3 regions of the Salinicoccus roseus genome follow, and region 2 is predicted to be linked to each of the others. Evidence: riboswitches for the same ligand, from Rfam matches in the RefSeq annotation. Region 2 holds a riboswitch; each other region holds the start of a gene.

Evidence for each region. Region 2 has a riboswitch for S-adenosylmethionine ahead of EDC33_RS06145 (methionine ABC transporter ATP-binding protein). Riboswitches for the same ligand answer to the same signal wherever they lie in the genome.
Region 1: another riboswitch for S-adenosylmethionine. It lies ahead of EDC33_RS07895 (Na+/H+ antiporter NhaC family protein); the one in region 2 lies ahead of EDC33_RS06145 (methionine ABC transporter ATP-binding protein).
Region 3: another riboswitch for S-adenosylmethionine. It lies ahead of EDC33_RS02910 (methionine ABC transporter ATP-binding protein); the one in region 2 lies ahead of EDC33_RS06145 (methionine ABC transporter ATP-binding protein).

The regions. Positions count from the first base shown of each region.
Region 1 is NZ_RKQJ01000002.1:163,934-166,199, reverse strand. Features, by position in the region: gene EDC33_RS07895 (Na+/H+ antiporter NhaC family protein) at 1-938, opposite strand, end outside; SAM riboswitch class I at 1,022-1,121, opposite strand; gene EDC33_RS07890 (thioredoxin domain-containing protein) at 1,287-1,802, shown strand; gene EDC33_RS07885 (NAD(P)/FAD-dependent oxidoreductase) at 1,953-2,266, opposite strand, start outside.
Region 2 is NZ_RKQJ01000001.1:1,213,023-1,215,288, reverse strand. Features, by position in the region: gene gcvH (glycine cleavage system protein GcvH) at 1-317, shown strand, start outside; gene EDC33_RS06155 (toprim domain-containing protein) at 380-787, shown strand; gene EDC33_RS06150 (thioredoxin family protein) at 738-1,055, shown strand; SAM riboswitch class I at 1,096-1,194, shown strand; gene EDC33_RS06145 (methionine ABC transporter ATP-binding protein) at 1,302-2,266, shown strand, end outside.
Region 3 is NZ_RKQJ01000001.1:540,577-542,842, forward strand. Features, by position in the region: gene EDC33_RS02905 (methionine ABC transporter permease) at 1-150, opposite strand, end outside; gene EDC33_RS02910 (methionine ABC transporter ATP-binding protein) at 134-1,156, opposite strand; SAM riboswitch class I at 1,215-1,317, opposite strand; gene EDC33_RS02915 (ABC transporter ATP-binding protein) at 1,391-2,266, opposite strand, start outside.

The DNA of each region.
Region 1 (2,266 bases), on a different contig from region 2:
AAATGGAGCAGGTAGTCGATGCCGCCATAATGCTGGATCAGCGCAATGAGTCCACCGATCAGAATGGCGATGATGGCGATGTTCTGCATATTGCTGATGCCTTCACCGGCAGCGGCGACGAATGATGTGAATGTATAGGAACCATCAAGCACACCGACCAGCCCGGCAAAGACAATGCCTCCGGAAAGTACGATCAACACATTGACCCCGAGCAGGGCAATCACCAGAACGGCGAGATAGGGCAGTACTTTAAACAGGTTGTAGTCAAGGTCCGTCGCAGGGGTCGTCGACTGTCCGGATGAAATGAACCAGAGTATGATGACCGTCGCAATTGCGCCCGGCAGTACAATGAAGAAGTTCGTCTTGAACTTATCGGACATCTTGACTTCCTGCGACTGGGTGGAAACGATCGTCGTATCGGAGATGACCGACAGGTTGTCCCCGAACATGGCACCACCGATGACCGTGGCAAGTGCCAGCGCCAATGAAAGGTCTGTCTGTCCGGCTATGCCGATCGCAATGGGGGCGAGTGCCACAACCGTGCCTGTTGATGTCCCCATTGAAATGGAGATGAAGCAGCAGGTGATGAACAGCCCGATCAGCAGGAGGCTGCTCGGCAGGAGTGACAGGCCAAGGTTGACTGTGGATTCTACAGCACCCATGTTCTCGGCAACTTGTGAAAATGCACCGGCGAGCAGGAAGATGAGCACCATCAGCATGATGTTCTCCCGGCCGGCACCCCGGGTCAGGATGCCGATCTTTTCATTCAGCCGGTCTTTCGGTTTTATGAACATCGCTGCAACGATGGCGATGATGACTGCTACGGTGATCGGCATCGCCTGGAAGTCCCGGGCGATGATGCCGGTACCGATGAACAGCGCAACAAAAACGAGCAGGGGGAGCAGTGCAAGTGGATTGCCCCGTGTATTATCCTTCATGATGAAAAGCCTCCAATGGTTTGATGATGATCTGAGAAACAAAAAAGCCCACTTCATAGAAGAAGAGGGCAGAAATTCATCTCTTCTTATCTTCAAGCATTACGCTTCTGGAATTGGCACAGGCCCGCATGGGCTGCTGCCGAGGCTTCAAAGGGCCAGTCCCTCCACCTCTCTGGATAAGAATCATCTCATTTAATTTAAGACAAACTTTACCGCCTTTTTCCGGCACTGTCAATAGGATTGTACGCTTTATTTGAATAATTCAAAGCACAACATGAACGAATCTTCACAACGATTGCACTTTGCTCTATACTTGAGTGGCAAAAATAATATATTGGAGGGGATACCATGAATATGGAATATGCACCACCTTTAAGCTTTGGACCGGATGGGGCCAAAAAGCATGTTGAAGTTTTTCTTAACACCGCCTGTCCGTATTGCCTGAACTTCTTCCTGGCTGCGCACGAAGCTGTGATGCCGCGTGTCGAATCGGGGGAAGTACGCTACACCATCAAGCATTATGACAAACCGAAGGTGCGGCTGCTTCACGGAACGATAGCGAACCTTTTCATAGACTACAACCAGCCGAATGAAGCGTATGAAATCATGAAGTCCCTGTTCTTGACGCAGAAGGAATGGGCGCATCTCGACAGTGGGGAAATCGAACAGATGATGGAGCAGGAGTATGGCTGCCAGGAGCAGAGGAGCACGATGAACTTGAGCCTCGATATTACAAAGGAGGCGCTGGAACGTTCAATTTTGGTTGTTCCGACTGTCTTCATCAATGGCGAAAAATTCGAGTTCGACAGCATGAGTGAGCCAAGGCAGATATCTGAAAAGCTGGCAAATATACTGGATTGGTGAGTGACATATCTGCTGAAAACAACCAAGTCAAACTTACATCAAGGACAATGGAGGTACAATAAAAAGAAGCAGCTTTCGCTGCCATAAAGATGTCGGACTGGTCTGCCGGAAGGACGGAGGAGAGCCCGACATGAGAAGTCTATTGATTGATCAGTGCATTTTCCTTATCAGAGCCTTGTTCTTTTCCTTGAAGATGTCATTGTGTGAAGAGACCATGCCGTCTTCAGGGGCATCCGATTTGATGAATGTCTTCGCATGGTTTGCGGCCTGTGCGGCCTCTGTGAAGCATCCGGCGATCAGGCGGACTTTGCCGTCATAGACTACCTGGTCGCCGCAGGCATAGATGCCGGGCACAGGTGTGTCCGCGACGTCATGGGTCTTGATCATCTGATGGTCGTTGTATCTGATGTCGCCTTCAAGGGAAGTGAGGAATTCACAGTTCGATTCATAGCCGTGGCTGACAA
Region 2 (2,266 bases):
AGGCAACAATCGGTATTACGGAATTCGCCCAATCCGAACTCGGTGATATCGTATTTGTGGAGCTGCCTGCTGAAGGCGATGAAATTACTACTGGGGAATCGTTCGGCAGTGTGGAGTCCGTTAAGACGGTATCCGAACTGTATGCGCCGCTCAGTGGTACAGTAGTCGAAATCAATGAAGAACTCGAGGACAGCCCTGAGCTTGTCAATGAATCTCCTTATGAGGAAGCATGGATGGTGGTCATTGAACTGTCCGATGAATCACAACTTGATAAACTGATGGATGCGGATGCCTACGAAGAAATGGTGGATGCATAAAAACTGAAACTCTGGACATCGTCTGGAGTTTTTTTTCAAATATGATACCAGGGGTGAATACAATGTATTTTTCCGATAAAGTGCTCATTGTCGAAGGAAAGACGGATAAGCGGCGCATCGAAGAAGTATTGATTGAACCTGTACAGATCATATGCACCCATGGTACAATGGGAATCTCAAAATTGGATGAGATTCTCGACCAGCTGAATGGCTCCGACATCTATATCCTGTCCGACGCGGACAAAGAGGGAAAAAACATCAGGAAATGGTTTAAAAAACATCTGAGTGAAAGTACTCACATATATATTGACCCGAAATTCGGTGAAGTGGGCCGCTGCCCACGCGACTACTTGGCAAACCTCCTTATGAGACACGATTTCTATGTAGATACAAGCTTGATCATGAAAGGTAAGTTCAGTAATGATGAAAGAACCAAGGACAATCGATATTACCAGCCGTATTCAATCTGAGGAGACGTTCGTGCTCTATGGCTATGCGCCGATATGTGCCAACTGCCAGATTGCGGAAAGGATGCTCGATATCGTCTCTGAAATGAAGGGATTTTCATATACTTCCATAAATTTGAACTATCATAAGGATCTCATTGAATTGTATGAAATCAGATCGGCGCCCGCACTGCTTCTGTTCAGGAAGGGCAGACTGATCAGGGAAGTATATGCCTTCCAGTCGGTGACCCATCTGACGGAAGTGTTCGATGAATTCCTTGTTGACGAATAGGAATGCGGATGATAGTATTATTAACAATCTAATAATGAAACTCTTATCAAGAGTGGTGGAGGGAAGTGCCCGATGAAACCACGGCAACCGTCTTTATGACAAGGTGCCAATTCACTGATCGACTGGTCGAAGATGAGAGGCTGATGGATAAAACCGGTGCCTACTCAACTTTTGAGTGGGCTTTTTATTTCTTTAGTGGAACGGAAAATGTACGACCTTTCCAATATACAAGTCAGGGTGAAACGTATGATCGATATAAAGAAAGCAACGAAAGTTTTCAAGACAAAGAACAATACCATCCAGGCTGTGGATGATGTCAATCTCCATATCAAGGAAGGGGAGATATTTGGTGTCATCGGCTATTCTGGTGCGGGCAAATCCACGCTGATCAGAATGCTGAATGGGCTGGAACAGCCCTCTTCGGGCGAAGTGGTGATCGGCGAAGATGTCATCAGTGCGATGACCCGGGCAAACCTGCTCAGGAAACGCCAGAAGGTCTCCATGATCTTCCAGCACTTCAACCTGCTCTGGTCGCGGACCGTCGCCGAAAACATCAGCTTCCCGCTGGAGATTGCCGGTGTACCGAAGAAGGAGCGTGCGCGCCGTGTAGCCGAGCTCGTGGACCTCGTCGGTCTCACGGGGCGCGAAGATAACTACCCAAGCCAGCTCTCCGGTGGTCAGAAGCAGCGGGTCGGCATTGCACGGGCTCTCTCCAACAGGCCGGAAGTGCTTCTGTGTGATGAGGCGACGAGTGCGCTCGATCCCGAAACGACCGACGAGGTCCTCGAGCTGCTGGTGAAGATCCGTGATGAAATGGATCTCACCATCGTCCTCATCACCCATGAGATGCATGTCATCCGCAAGATATGCGACCGTGCGGCAGTGATGGAAAATGGCCGGGTCGTGGAGACAGGGCCGGTGATAAAGCTGTTCCAGAATCCGGAGCATGGCGTGACGAAACGCTTTGTCAAAGATGACATCAACGATGAGGAGACGGCCCTGTCATTCGAGGAGGTCAGGGAGATGTTCCCGACCTCGAAAATACTCAAGCTCGGCTTTGTCGGCTCTCAGTCCAAAGCGCCGATCGTCTCGCAGGTCGTCAAGAAATACAATCTTGATCTGAACATCCTCTCGGGCAATATCAAGCGGACGAACAATGAGTCCTATGGCCACCTGTATGTGGCAATCGACATTGATGATGCGGACCTTGA
Region 3 (2,266 bases), 670 kb from region 2:
CCGAAACAGCAGCGGATTCGCCGTGATATAGAGCAGTATGCCGAGCGGCAGCCCGAGCAGCACCGCAAAGAAGATGGAGATGGAAACCATCAGTGTCGTCTCAAGCAGTGCACGGTAAAGGAGCGGTGCAATCTCAGTCAATCTCTGCATAGATTTCAGCCCTTTCTATTCCTTTGGATTCATCGATGAAGCTTTTCAGACGCCCTATCTCATCCGGTTCGCCCTTGATGTGGAGCATCAGGAAGCCGAGAGGCATATCATGTATGTATTCGATGCGTCCGTTCAGAATGCTGATGTCACATTCAAAATGGCGGTAGAGCTGGTTCACATAGTTCGCCTCAGCATGCTCGTTGAGGAATTTGATCGTAATCACTTCGGAACGATCGTTCACGTCGATATGGGACGGGATGACAAAATCATATATATCCTGTACGAAGCCCCTCGTCACATCATGCTTCGGATGGCTGAATATGCTGTAGACGTCATCGATCTCTACAACTTCGCCTTCCGTCATGACGCCGACACGGTCTGCAACTTCCTTTATGACTTCCATTTCATGGGTGATCAAGACGATTGTGATGCCAAGCTCCCTATTGATCCGCTTCAGAAGTTTCAGGATGGTCTTCGTCGTATCAGGGTCGAGTGCACTGGTCGCTTCATCGCACAGCAGGACATCCGGATGGTTCGCAAGGGCCCGTGCGATGCCGACACGCTGCTTCTGGCCGCCGCTCAGATTTTTCGGATAGCTGTCCGCCTTGTCGCCGAGTCCGACAAGGTCGAGAAGTTCCTCGATCCGTCCCCGCGTTTTCTTTTTGTCATACTTGCTTGCCTTAAGAACGAATTCAATATTCTGATAGACCGTCTTCGATTCGATCAGATTGAACTGCTGAAAGATCATGCCGATTTTCTGCCGGCGGATTCTGAGGTCCTCCCCCGCCAGACTTCCAAGCTCAGTCCCGTTCACGTTCACTTTGCCGGAACTCGGTGCCTCAAGCAGATTGATCAGTCTGAGCAGCGTACTCTTCCCTGCCCCGCTAAAGCCGATCAGTCCAAATATCTCCCCTTCCTCTATCGTCAGGGAAAGTTTTTTCAAAGCCTCGATCCTCTTCCCCTTGACTTCATATGTCTTCGACACATCTTCAAGCACAATTGCCATTCCACCACTTCCTTCCTGAAATTAAAAAGCCACCTGCCCAAAGGCAAATGGCTTCAATCGTTTATCTGCCAAGCCTGAGGCTTGCGGGATTTAGCACAGTACCTACCGGCCTGCTGCTGAAGCTTCACAGGGCCCAATCCCTCCACTTCTCTGGATAAAAGTATTCAATTGAATGCTCATCACTCTACATTAATGTGGGAGAAAAGTCAAATTTCAAAATATTGGCTGCCACAATTATTCCACTCCGGATACATGGGCCACCTGCATGGTGTACATCTTGGCGTATTCCCTGCCCGATTTGAGGAGTGCCTCGTGACTCCCCCGCTCGACAATACGGCCGCCATCAAGCAGCAGAATCTGGTCTGCATGCTGGATCGTCGAGAGTCTGTGTGCAATGATGAATGTCGTCCTGTTCCGGCTTACCACCTTCATGGCATGCTGGATCATCTGTTCCGTCTCCGAATCGATGTTGCTTGTCGCCTCATCCAGTACGAGCACCTTCGGATCGAACACCAGGGCACGTGCGAATGAAATCAGCTGCCGTTCCCCAAGGGACAGTGTCGAACCGCGTTCTGCAAGTTCTGTATGCACGCCATCCGGCAGTCTGGAGAGCATCTCAGTCCCACCTACATTCTTGAGTGCTGCCTCTGCCTCCACTTCCGTAATATCGGCATTGTTCAATCTGAGGTTGAACAGCAGCGTTCCGCTGTAGATGAAGGGATCCTGGAGTACAATAGAGATGTGCTGCCTCAAAGACTGCTTGCCGATGGTTTGGACATCCTTTCCATCGAAGCGTACGGTGCCCTCAGTCGGGTCATAGAACCGCATCAACAGGTTGATGATCGAACTTTTGCCGGACCCTGTATGGCCGACAAGCGCCACCGTCTCTCCTGGTGATACTTCCATATTGATGTCCTTGAGTACTTTGTGTGTGCCATCATATGAAAACCCAACCCGTTCGAAGGCAATATGTCCATCGAATTCCCCGAGCACACCGGTGTCATCATCTTCTGCCTGCGCATCAAGCAGTTCGAACACTTTGAGCGCCGCCACCCGCGCCTGCTCGTATACATCCAATTGGCGGATGATTTCGAACAGCGGGTTGAAATA